DNA from 2 places in the Achromobacter sp. SD115 genome. Region 1 is predicted to be linked to the other one. Evidence: predicted binding sites of a transcription regulator. Region 1 holds the regulator's gene; the other holds the start of a gene.

Evidence for each region. The regulator FliA, encoded in region 1, starts transcription of late flagellar genes. The targets are predictions, from matches to a motif close to CTAAAGTTTNNNNNNNNNNNGCCGNTA.
Region 2: IPU70_RS04765 (FlxA-like family protein) is a predicted target of FliA. The motif match lies at 1,006-1,032, and genes of this name have one in related genera.

What each region holds. Positions count from the first base shown of each region.
Region 1 is NZ_JADIJM010000028.1:14,762-21,237, forward strand. It holds gene IPU70_RS28400 (hypothetical protein) at 1-561, opposite strand, end outside; gene IPU70_RS33040 (flagellin) at 932-2,437, opposite strand; gene IPU70_RS28410 (RNA polymerase sigma factor FliA) at 2,903-3,658, opposite strand; gene flhD (flagellar transcriptional regulator FlhD) at 4,089-4,412, shown strand; gene flhC (flagellar transcriptional regulator FlhC) at 4,445-5,026, shown strand; gene motA (flagellar motor stator protein MotA) at 5,145-6,020, shown strand; gene motB (flagellar motor protein MotB) at 6,032-6,476, shown strand, end outside.
Region 2 is NZ_JADIJM010000003.1:28,305-34,780, forward strand. It holds gene IPU70_RS04760 (solute carrier family 23 protein) at 1-935, opposite strand, end outside; gene IPU70_RS04765 (FlxA-like family protein) at 1,074-1,502, shown strand; gene IPU70_RS04770 (ABC transporter substrate-binding protein) at 1,632-2,957, shown strand; gene IPU70_RS04775 (iron ABC transporter permease) at 3,047-4,759, shown strand; gene IPU70_RS04780 (ABC transporter ATP-binding protein) at 4,756-5,841, shown strand; gene IPU70_RS04785 (LysR family transcriptional regulator) at 5,852-6,476, shown strand, end outside.

The DNA.
Region 1 (6,476 bases):
GGCAGGCGCTGGCTCTGGCGCGAGGCTGGGCTCAGGTTGGGATTCTCCCGAGCCCGACTCCGAACTCGCATCGGAATCCGAGCCTGGAATCTGCGCTGGCACTGGCACTGCAACCGACGTCAGTTCTGGCTGAGCGATTAGGGGTTCAGCGTGCGGCGTTGGCGTTGCTGCGGGCGTCAGGGGCACCCGTACCGGGCCGGCTGCTGTGGCGCCGGAAACCGTCGTATTCGGCGAACTCCACGACACCACCAACAGCACCAGCGCGCCGTAGATCGCCAGCGTATACAGCACGGTCAACGTGGCATACCCCACGCGCCTGCCCGTGATCGGCCGCGCATCTTCGCGTCCCACCAGGGCGCGCCAACTGACCAGCGCGGCGCCAGGCGCGGAAATCAGCCACCAGAACATCCGCCGCAGCGGACCGGGTTCCTGTGGGGTGGGGGCGGCTTGCGCTTGCGCAGCCAGCAATTCGCGCAGGGCGCGGTTCTCTTCGCGCAGACGCAGGGTCTGCTCATCCATCGGCGCCTGGGTATCGGGATCCGGAGTGCTGTCGTGCTGCATAGCGAATGGATCGGGGGGCGTCGCGGTCATGTTATGAAAACAATAGATACAAAAGCGTGCAGACGCGAGTATGAGGCAATTGGAGGGAGTGAAAAAGGGGAACAGTCCGAAAAAAAGGTGCTTGATTGGGACTGGGGCGTATGCACAGCTCGACGGTGTGTTTGAAGCGGCATCGGGCTGATGCTTTCTCATGCCCGCAACGAATAAATTGCGCCAGCATGGCATGCGAGCGGCAAGCCGGAAGAAAAGAAACAAGCCGGCGGATGCCGGCTTGTTTGTCTCGACAAGGGCGTGAGGGCCCTTGATCGGTGCCGGGAGAGCAGAGCCCAGAGGCTCTGCGTCTACCCGACCGTCAGGCGTTGCGGCGTTATTAACGCAGCAGCGACAGGACAGATTGCGGCACTTGGTTGGCTTGCGCCAGAACCGAGGTGCCAGCTTGTTGCAGGATCTGCGCCTTGGTCATGTTCGACACTTCCGTGGCGTAGTCAGCGTCTTCGATGCGCGAACGAGCGGCGGACAGGTTGTTCACCGTGTTGTTCAGGTTGGCGATGGTCGATTCGAAGCGGTTTTGCACGGCGCCCAACTGGCTGCGCAGTGCGTCGACCTTCGACAGAGCCGAGTCCAGCGTCTTCAGCGGGTCGAGCGTCGATTGCTCCAGCTTGGCCTGGTCTTCGTTAATCAGGGTCTTGTTGCCGGCAGCGGTTTGCGACATGTACATGACCTTGTCGGTGGGAGCCGGAGCGGCGGCGGCACGCAGACGTACGTCGCCCGACGTATCGACGTCATAGGTCGCGCCGTTCAGCTTGAGCGTGCTGCCCGTCGCCGTGGCACCCTTGAGGTCCAGATCCGTCAGGGTGGCGGCCTTGTTATTTTCAGCTGCCTTCGTCGTCAAGCCACCGGACGTAACCGAGGTGAACAACGGCGAGCTAGTAGCCACAGATGCGCCCGTACCAGCGGCGGCGGTGGAGCCGGTGACCGTGAAGTCGACATCATTACCATCGATCTTGGCGGTATACACGCCGTTACCGAAGCCGTCGGTTTGAGCGGTCTTGACCGTAAATTCCAGGCCGTTAACGGTGAATTTCTCGTTGTTAGCCTTGCCAACAGAGGCGGCGGCCAAGCTCGACATATTTGCGGCCGGCATGGTGTATGCGGTGTTGGCCGTGGTCGAACCGGTCACGAGGTTACCCGAGCCAGCGGCCACGTACACGGGGCTAGCCGTTGCACCGGTTGAAACGGCACCGCTGCTGATGTCAACGTTGTACGTCGTACCACCAACATCGTAGTTGTTCGTACCAGTGGCACCGAAATTCGAGACCAGATCGCCAGCGGTCGCCTTCTTGGCGCCGTTGACGTTGAAGCCGCTCAGGCCCAGCGTTTGAGCGTCGATCTTTTGCAGGTCGATGCTGATGGTTTCGTTGTCGTTCGCGCCGACTTGGATCTTCAGCGTGTTATCGCCAGCGAGCACCTTGACGCCGTTGAACTGGGTCTGGCCCGAGACGCGGTCGATTTCGCCCAGGCGTTGCTGGATTTCGTCTTGAATCGACTTCAGGTCGGAGGACGAGTTCGTGCCGTTGACTGCCTGGTTGGTCAGTTGGCGCACGCGTTGCAGGTTGTTGTTGATTTCGTTCAGCGCGCCTTCGGTCGTCTGGGCAATCGAGATGCCGTCGTTGGCGTTGCGGGCAGCTTGCGTCAGGCCGTTGACGTTGGCGGTGAAGCGGTTGGCGATGGCTTGGCCAGCGGCGTCGTCCTTGGCGCTGTTGATGCGCAGGCCCGACGACAGGCGTTCGATGGCGGTACCCAGCGTCGATTGCGACTTGCTCAGGTTGTTCTGAGCAACCAGCGAGAGGTAGTTGGTATTGATGACTGCAGCCATGTTCAGGCTCCCAAGAGAGAAAGGCTTCTTCAAACTGGGCAGCAAGGCCGCCCACTGGTGTTAACGGGAAAGTTCGTCGACTTTGTGTCTAGGAATCTCTCCGTTGCCAGGATTACGGCAGTCCAAAATCAATCTTTAGCGCTATTTCGCGAAAGTCGGGATTTTTCTTTGATCTGGATGGGGAGGGCGCCCGGACTCGGCGGCGCCGACGCATGTCGCGAGGCCTACGTCGCGAGGCCTACATATAGGGCGCCCATCATGGAAGCGCCCATCCGCGCCGTTCTTCTGCTGGGAAGTATGCCGTTCTTCGACTCGGAAGAACGTAGAGAGCGCCTGTCCGCGGTCCTTCATGTGCAACTGGCGCGCAATGCGAAACGGACGCGATATGCGTCCGTCCTGTTGAGAGTCTTTCGTGGTCAAGCCTGGCGGCGTAAGGAATTGCTTATGGGCGCGACCAGCGTCTATCTATATCACCTGGGCGATCTGCCCATCCTGGGGCAGTTCCTGCCAAGCCTGTTCCTTCAGCTTCGCCCGAATCCGCGCCGTGGCCTGCGAACGCAGCTGGCATACCCGCGCCTCGGTCACATTCAGGATCGCGCCGATTTCCTTCAGGTTCAGCCCCTGTTCGTAGCAAAGCGACAACAGCAGCTTTTCACGCTCGGGGAGGGTGTCGATGGCGTGGACCAGCGCCTGGCGGAAGTCGCCGGCCAGAAGCGAATCCAGCGGATTACCCCCAGCGGCGCCATGGTTCAGCGTGGCAGCCCAGTCGGATTGGCCGCTGGCCGAGTCGGGTTCGGTGGCGAAGTCCTCGTAGTGCACGATCTGTACACCCTGGGCGTCGTGCAGCAGCGACTGGTAGTCGCCCAGCGGCATCTCGAGTTGTTGCGCGATTTCGGCTTCGCTTGGTGCGCGCATCAAACGCTGTTCGAGTTGCTGGATGGCCTGTTCGATCTTGCGCGCCTTGGCGCGCACGCTACGGGGCAGCCAGTCCTGGCCGCGCAGTTCGTCCAGCATCGCGCCGCGGATGCGGGTGGTGGCATAGGTCTCGAACTGGGCGTCAGCCGTTTCCTGATAACGGCGAACGGCGTCGAGCAGGCCAATCATGCCGGCTTGTATCAGGTCGTCGAGTTCTACGCTGGCGGGTAGCCGGGCGAGCAATTGCAGGGCCAGCTTCCGCACTAGCGGGGCATATTCGACCAGGCTGTCATCTGCGTGAGGCATTGCGGGAATGTCGGGCGGGTCCATCGTGGCGCGTAAGCTGTTGTTGTCAATTTGCGACATTGTCGACAAACGCGCGGCTGAGCTAAAGCTAGGTGGATTTAATGATCTGCAAGGTGCCATTGTCGGCAAACAACACCGTTTCATTCCTCAAAGTACGCAATGTTTTGAATGCTTATTTGGCAAATTGACGTAAATTTGTCCGAAACTTATATGTCAAGGTGTATCGGAAAAGGTAAGTTGCGCAACATCAACAAAGTTTTGTCATATAAGTCATAGAAAATGACATCAGCTGTGGTAAATTTTACTTAAATTGCGAACAAATGATACATTTCGCATCAATGCAAGGTGTATCGGACGTGAAGGCAACGGAATTCCGGTGCTTTTGCTTACATGAGCCCCCATCGGCGGGATAGGGAATAGGGAGTTGGGCGTGCAACAAATCGAAAATTCATTGCTGACAGACATTCGCGAAGTGAATCTGTCTTATTTGTTACTGGCCCAGCGCATGCTGCGCGACGACTACGCGGCGTCGATGTTCCGCCTCGGATTCAGCAATGAGGTTGCTGACATCCTCATGCGCCTTTCGCCGGCGCAGTTGGTCAAGCTCGCAAGCTCCAGCTCGCTGCTGTGCCGCTTCCGCTTCGATGACTACAGCCTGCTGTCGGCCCTGACCCATGACGTTCTGGGTGGTGCGCTGCAGCAAGCGCATGCAACGATCCTGCTCGCCAAGCAGCCTGTCGAAGAATTGGCCTGACGGTCTGATCATTCCCTCCGGAAACACGTGTAATGGCCACCAAGAGCGTTTCGCAGGAAGCGGATGACATTCTGCTTGCCAGCTCCATGATCACTTTGGGAGCCCGGCTGCAGGTGCTGGGGGCTGAAACCAGCCTCAGCCATGACCGCCTGGCGCGCCTGTACCGCGAAATCCGCGGCTGCTCGCCACCCAAGGGCATGCTGCCCTTTTCGGTTGACTGGTTCATGACCTGGCTGCCGAACATCCATTCCTCGCTCTTCTATAACGTGTATTCGTTCCTGAATGCGCGCACCAGCAGCAAGGGCATACGCGCCACCATCGACGCCTATCGCCTCTATCTCGAAAACGCTGGCACGGATGCCGCTGAAGGCGCAGAGCCCGTCCTGAGCTTCACGCGCGCCTGGATGCTGGTGCGCTTTTTCGATAGCGGCATGTTGCAAATGTCCGCCTGCCGCCAATGCGGCGGGCATTTCATTGCCCACGCCCACGATCCCCAGTCGGATTTCGTGTGCGCGATCTGCCGGCCGCCCCCCCGCGCCGGCAAGACGCGCGCCGCGGCCAAGGCGCGCGCTGGCACCCGCCCCACGCCTGTTGCGAATGCCGCCCGGCTCTGACCGGCGGTATCCAAATACATCAAAAGCCCTGGAAAACCCCCCGTAACCCGCCTTTTTGGGTCGAGGGGAACAGGGGATCATTGACGCCGGTTTTAGACTTCGTTGGCAGGGGCCTGATGTGTTGATTGTTATCGGTTTTCTCGTGGTGGCCGTGTCGGTCGTCGGCAGCTTCATAGCGCTGGGCGGCCATTTGGGCGCGCTGTACCAGCCGTTTGAACTCACGCTGATCTTCGGGGCGGCTTTTGGGGCTTTCCTCGCCAGCAACAGCAAGAAGTCGCTGATGCTGGTCAAGGCCGCGCTACCCGACTCGCTGAAAAGCTCGCGCTACGGCAAGGACGTCTACATGGAGCTGATGGCGCTTCTGTATGTGCTGCTGAACAAGGCGCGCCGCGAGGGACTCATGGCCATCGAATCGCATATCGAAGACCCGGAATCCAGTCCGATCTTCAGCGAATATCCCCGCATCGCCAAAGACGCCAAGCTCATGGAGTTCATCACGGACTACCTGCGCATCATGATCAGCGGCAACATGAGCTCGTTCGAAATCGAGACGCTCATGGACGAGGAAATCGAGACCTACCGCCATGAGCGCGAAGTTCCCGTGCGCGCCTTGCAACAGATGGCCGACGGCCTGCCGGCCTTCGGTATCGTGGCGGCGGTGCTGGGCGTGATCAAGGCACTGGCCGCCGTGGATCAGCCGCCGGCAATTCTGGGCGACCTGATCTCCAAGGCCATGGTCGGCACCTTCCTGGGTATTCTGCTGGCTTACGGTTTCGTGGGTCCGCTGGCCTCGCGCATCGATCGCCGCAGCGACGAAGCGACCAAGGTGCTGGAATGCATCAAGACCACGCTGCTGGCCAGCATGAACGGCTATCCGCCGCAACTGGCGGTGGAATTCGGCCGCAAGGTGCTGTTCTCGGCGGTGCGCCCGACCTTCGGTGAACTGGAAGAACACGTCCGGCAAGCCAAGTCCACCGCCACCGGCAAGGCCTGACGGAGCGGGCCATGAGCACGGTAAACAATCACCGCGTGGTGATTCGCCGCAAGAAGGGCAGGCATGGCGGCGGGCACCACGGCGGCAGCTGGAAGATCGCCTACGCCGATTTCATCACGGCGATGATGGCGTTCTTCCTGGTGATGTGGCTGATCAGCGTCGTGCCGCGCGAAGAGCTCAAGGGCATCGCGGAGTACTTCCGCATGCCGCTGCGCGTCGCCATCACCGGTGGGCCCAGCAGCTCGGCCGAGACCAGCGCGGTGCCTGGCGGCGGCAGCGACCCCCTGCGCAGCGAAGGCGAAGTGCGCCGCGCGCAGGGCAACCGCGTCGAGGCCCAGCCGATGGGCGACGCCGAGCGCCGCGAGCAGCATCGCCTGGAAAACCTGAAAAAGCGCCTCGAAAACGTCATCGAGACCAGCCCGGTCCTGAAGAGCTTCAGGCCGCAGCTGCTGATCG
Region 2 (6,476 bases), on a different contig from region 1:
GTGACGCCCGTGCCGCCCACCGCACCGGACACCATGGTGGCGACCCCGTCGCCGACGAAGGCGCGGCCCAGGTAGCGGTCCAGGTCCTGGCCAGTCATGGCGCTGACCGCCTTCACGTGGCCCAGGTTCTCGGCCACCAGGATGATGGCGACGGGCACGATCAGGCCCATGGCCTCGGCCTTGAACACCGGCGCGGCGAAGTGCGGCAGGCCGAACCAGGCCGCGGCGGCCACGCCGGAGAAATCGATGGGCTTGCCCAGCCCCATGCCGTTGGCGAGGATGCCGTACAGCACGCAGGCCAGGATCATGCCGACCAGGATCAGCAGGCGCTGCACCATGCCCTTGGTGAACACGGCGATGCCGCCCACGCAAAGGATGGTGACCATGGACATGACACTGTCGAAGCCCGACGCGCCCATCGCGCCCTTGGCGGCGATGGGGGCCAGGTTCAGGCCGATGACCGCGACCACCGCGCCGGTGACCACGGGCGGCATCAGGGTGTCGATCCAGTTCGCGCCGCCGCCCGCGCGCGCGTTGACGAACCAGACGATCAGGCCGATCAAGGTATAGGCCAGGCCGCAGGCGATGATGGCGCCCAGTGCCACGCCGATATTGGCGTTGCCGCCGCCGCCGGCATAGCCGGTCACCGCGATCACGCCGCCGATGAAGGCGAAGCTGGAGCCCAGGTAGCTGGGAACGCGGCCGCCGACGAACAGGAAGAAGATCAGGGTGCCGATCCCTGACATCAGGATGGCGACGTTCGGGTCAAAACCCATCAGCAGCGGCGCCAGCACGGTGGAGCCGAACATGGCGACCACGTGCTGCGCGCCCATGGCCACGTTCTTGGGCCAGGACAGTCTTTCATCGGGCGCGATGATGACGCCAGGCTCGGTGTCGTCGGCCAGGCGCCAGCGCGGAAAGTAGGAATTGGACATGGATATCCCAAAGTAGGTGTTGGGTGTGAGCGGGCGCCAGTGTAAAGGGGGCCGCAAACGGGCGGCAATGCTTAAGTTCACCGTCAGAATGCCGTACTAGTGAAAACCCCGAAACCCCCATAGGCGGCAGGAGCAATCATGGCGATCGATCCCATCAGCGGCAGTTCCCGAATCAACAGCCTGGCCGACCTCTGGGCCCAGAAGATCCAGGCCAACAAGGAAGCCAAGAGCGCCTCGGACGCGGAAGCGAGCACGGTGTCCGCGGACGGCAAGATCCGTGTCGACAACCCCGGCGGCCTGAAAATGGGCAACGTGCAAGAAACCAAGGAAACCGAGGACTCCAGCAACGACGACGCATACACGCGCCAGATCAAGGAACTGCAGAAGCAGCTCAAGCGCGTGATGGACCAGATCGCCAAGGTCAAGGCCAGCGGCATGCCGGCCGAAATGAAGGCCCAGCAACTGATGGCGCTCAATGCCCAGGCGATGCAGATCCAGCAGCAGATCACAGCAGTGATGGACAAGCAGGCCCGGGCCATGCAAGGCGGCGTATCCGCCACCGCCTAGCGGGCAAGGCACGGCGCCCCGCGCGGCCGGGGCGCCCGCATTGATGGCGCGCATCAAAATTTCTGATTGGACGCTGCCCAGGCCTGCCAGTACTGTCTCCGGACAAATCTAAAACCACGGAGACAAACCATGCATGCAATGCGCACAGCCCTTGCAGGTGCGGTGCTGGCCGTTTGCGCGGCCCCTGCCCTCGCAGGCACCGTCACGGTGATCACGTCGTTCCCCAAAGACCTGACCCAGGCCTACAAGACGGCCTTCGAAAAGGCCAATCCCGGCATCACGCTGGAAATCCTGAACAAGAACACGGTGTCGGGCATCGCCTATGTGCGCGAAACGCCCGCCGGCCAGCGTCCCGAGGTGTTCTGGGCCAGCGCGCCCGACGCCTTCGAGGTGCTGGGCCGCGACAAGCTGCTGGCGAGCTCCGCCGACGTGGCCAACAAGCAGGTGCCGGACAAGATCGGCAACTACCCCATCAACGATCCGGGCGGCATGTACCTGGGCCAGGCCCTGGCCGGCTACGGCATCATCTACAACACCCGCTACATCGCGGCGCACAAGATCCCCGCGCCGGTGGAATGGAAGGACCTGCTGTCGCCGCAATGGTTCGGCCACGTCGGCATCACTTCGCCGTCGCGCTCGGGCACCATGCACCTGACCGTGGAAACCATCCTCCAGGGCGAGGGCTGGGACGAAGGTTGGAGCACGCTGCTGCGCATGTCAGGCAACAGCAGCGCGGTCACCGAGCGCTCGTTCGGCGTGCCGGACGGCGTCAACAACGGCCAGTTCGGCGCCGGACCGGTGATCGACTTCTTCGGCCTGTCCAGCAAGTATTCCAAGTTCCCGGTGGAATTCGTCTACCCCTCCGAAACCGCCATCGTGCCGGCCAACATCGCGCTGATCCAGGGCGCGAAGAACACCGAGGAAGGCAAGAAGTTCATCGCCTTCACGCTCAGCCAGGCCGGGCAGGAGTTGCTGCTGGAGCCCAAGATCTCGCGCCTGCCGGTGCTGCCCTACACGGCGCTGGCCGGCAAGATTCCCCAGGGCTACCCCGACCCCGCCGAGATCGCCAAGCGCAGCAAGGTGCAGTTCAACGCCGACCTGTCGCAGTCGCGCTACTACGTGGTGCAGTCGCTGTATGACCAGACGGTCACGTTCCGCCTGAAGGAACTGCAGGCCGCCACCAAGGCCATCTACGAAGCCGAAGCCAAGCTGGGCGACAAGGCCAAGAGCGGCAAGGCCGCCGAGTTGCTGGCGCAGGCCCGCAAGCTGACCTGGGCGCCCCTCGTGGACGGCAAGAAGGCCGCGGATCCGGCCTTCCTGGCGATCTTCGCCGGCAACAAGAAGGACGCCGCCGTGAACCAGCAGATCACCCAGCTGGAAGGCGAGTGGAACGGCCGTTCCAAGGCGAACTACGAAGAAGCCGTGAAGCTCGCCAAGCAGGCTGCCGCGCTCTAGGCCGCAACACCCGCAGGACGCGCGAGCCGGACGGGACCCATCCCGTCCGCCGCCGCGGTTTTCCCCTGGCAACGATTTCGGGAATCTCGATGAATTCTTCGGGCCACTCGCGCCTGCCCGTCGGCCCCTTGCTGACGGCGCTCTTGGTGTTCGGTTTTCTGCTGCTGTTTTTGGCCGTGCCGGTGGGCACGGTGTTCTACAGCGCCTTCGTGAACGCCGACGGCAGCTTCACCATGGGCCACTTCGGCGCCTTCTTCAACCAACCGCTGATGAAGGAAGCCTTCTTCAACAGCCTCTACGTGGCGGGCTGGTCGGCATTGCTGGCGTCCCTGATCGCCGTGCCGCTGGCGTACTTCACCGTGCGCTTCGATTTCCGCGGCGCGCTGCTGATCCAGACCTTGGGCGTGCTGCCGCTGATCATGCCGCCCTTCGTGGGCGCGGTCGCGATGCAGCTGATCTTCGGCCGCTCGGGCAGCGTGAACCTGCTGCTCAACGACTGGTTCGGCTTCACCATCCCGTTCATGGAAGGCTTGAACGGCGTCATCTTCGTGGAGTCGCTGCACTACTTCCCGTTCATCCTGATGAACCTGGTGGTGGCGCTGCGCAATATCGATGGCGCCATGGAGGAAGCGGCCTTCAACCTGGGCTCGCGGGGTTTCCGCCTGTTCCGCCGCGTGATCTTTCCGCTGGCCCTGCCCGGCTACGTGGCCGGCGCATCGCTGGTGTTCGTCAAGGTGTTCGACGACCTGGGCACGCCGCTCGTGCTGGGTACCACCAACATGCTGGCGCCGCAAGCCTATCTGCGCATCACGCAGGTCGGCCTGGAGGATCCGCTGGGCTATGTAATCAGCGTCATCATGGTCGGGTTCTCGATCCTGGCCCTGTGGCTGTCGGCGCGCGTGCTCAAGGGCCGCGATTACTCGACCCTGCAAAAGGGCGGCAGCTCCATCCAGAAGCGCAAGCTGCGGCCGATGGAAAGCGTGCTGGCCTATGGCTGGATCATCCTGGTACTGCTGCTGGTGCTGTCGCCGCACATGGGCGTGCTGCTGCTGTCGCTGGCCAGCGTCTGGAGCTTCGCACCGCTGCCGGACGGCTACACGCTGGCGCATTACTCCGCGGTGTTCTCCGAATCGCAGGGCATGATCGCCAACACCCTGCTCTATTGCGGCCTGGCGGCGGGCGTCGACGTAATCCTCGGCACCGCCATTGCGTACCTGATGCTGCGCACCCGGCTGCCCGCGCGCCAGTGGCTGGATTTCCTGGCATCCGCCGCGCTGGCGATCCCGGGCATCGTGCTGGCTATCGGTTTTCTGCGCACCTTCCGCGGCATCGAACTGCCGGGCACCGGCACCCTGCTGACCTCGTCGTGGATCATCATCATGATCGCGTACTCGGTAAGGCGGCTGCCTTACGCGCTACGTTCCTGCGTGGCGTCGCTGCAGCAGATCAATATCTCGCTGGAAGAGGCCGCGCAATCGCTGGGCGCCACGCGCATGAGCACGATACGCCGCGTGGTGGTGCCGCTGATGGCGGGCGGCATGCTGGCGGGCTTCGTCACCAGCTTCGTGACGGCGGCGGTGGAGCTGTCGGCCACCATCATGCTGGTGACCAAGGACAGCCAGGCGCCCATGAGTTACGGCATCTATCTGTACATGCAGAGCGCGGCGGGCCGGGGCCCGGGCGCCGCGCTCGGCGTCCTGGCGGTGGCCGCGGTGGCCATCGGCACGTATGTATCGCACCTGCTGGTGGAGCGCGCCCAGTCGCGCCAGCGGCCGGCTCGCAATGAAGGGGAATCCGCATGAAGAAAGTCAGCGTCGAATGCCGCAACATCCGGCTGTCCTACGGCAAGACGGAGGTGCTCAAGGACGTCAACATCAGCATCGAACCCGGCGAGTTCTTCGCGCTGCTGGGACCCTCGGGCTCGGGCAAATCCACGCTGCTGCGCCTGATCGCCGGCTTCAACCGGCACAGCGCCGGGCAACTGCTGGTGGACGGCAAGGACATCAGCGGCACGCCGCCCTGGAACCGGAATATCGGCATGGTGTTCCAGAACTACGCGCTGTGGCCGCACATGACCGTATGGGACAACGTGGCCTTCGGCCTGGTCGAACGCAAGCTGCCGCGCGCCGAGATCCGCGCCAAGGTGGAAGCCGCGCTGGAACTGGTTGGCCTGTCCCAGTATGGCAAGCGCCGTCCCAACCAGCTGTCCGGCGGGCAGCAGCAGCGCGTGGCCCTGGCCCGCACCATCGTCATCGAACCCCAGGTGCTGCTGCTGGACGAGCCGCTGTCCAACCTTGACAAGAAGTTGCGCGTGCAGATGCGCCAGGACTTGCTCAGCCTGCAGCGCCGGCTTGGCATCACCACCATCTTCGTCACCCACGACCAGGAAGAGGCCATGACCACCGCCGACCGCATGGCGGTGCTGGACCATGGCGTGGTCCAGCAGATCGGCGCGCCCAGCACCTTGTTCGACTATCCGGTGAACCGCTTCGTGGCCAACTTCGTGGGCACGATGAACGTGCTGGAGGGCGATGTGCGCGAACGCACCAGCGGCAGCGTGGTGCTGGCGGTGGAAGGCGTGGGCGACCTGCACCTGCCGCTCGCTGGCGAAGCGCCCGCCGCGTCTCGGCTGGCGGCCAGCTTCCGTCCGCATACCGTGCAGATCGAAATGGCGGACGGGCTGGGCGACGCGCGCTATGTCTGGCTGCCGGGCATCGTGGAAAGCAGCGAGTTCCTGGGCGAATTCACGCGCTATCAGGTGCAAATCGGCGAACAGCGGCTGACGGCAGACCAGTCGCATCTGGCGGGGCTGTCGCCCTTCCCGGTCGGCGCCCCGGTCTCCATCGGGCTGGAACCCACCCAAGTGCGGCTGCTGGCGGCCTAAACTCGGGCCCATGGAAATCTATCAGATCCGCGCCTTCGTCACGGTCGCCCGGCTGGGCAACCTGACGAAGGCGGCCGAGGCGCTGTCGCTGACCCAGCCAGCCGTCACCGCGCAGATCAAGGCGCTGGAGCAAAGCCTGGGCGTGGCGCTGTTCGACCGCAGCGGCGGCCGACTGGCCCTGGCCAAGGCCGGCGAGGTGTTGCTGCCCACCGCCGAATCGCTGCTGGTGCTGGGCGCGCAGTTCAAGTCCGAGGCCCAGCAGCTGCAGGGCAGCCTGCATGGCGCGGTCGAACTGGGCGTGCCCAGCGAAAAGCCGGACTTCCTGCGCCTGGGCGAACTGGCCTCGGCCGTCACCCAACGCCTGCCGCTGGTCGAACTCAAGACCCAGACCCTGCCCGCCGCTGCGCTGGCCGAGCAGGTCAGCACCGGCCGCCTGCCGGCGGCGCTGATCATCGCCGCCAATCCGCCGCGTGGCGTGCTCTGGCAGCCGCTGCGCAGCGTGCGCTACCGCATCGCCATGCCCAAGGAGCACGCCGCGGTGCTCAAGCGCGGCGGCTGGCGCGAAGTGGCGCAATTGCCCTGGCTGGACGGCCCTTCCGGCAGCCACACGCATCTGCTGCTGCGCGATATGTTCG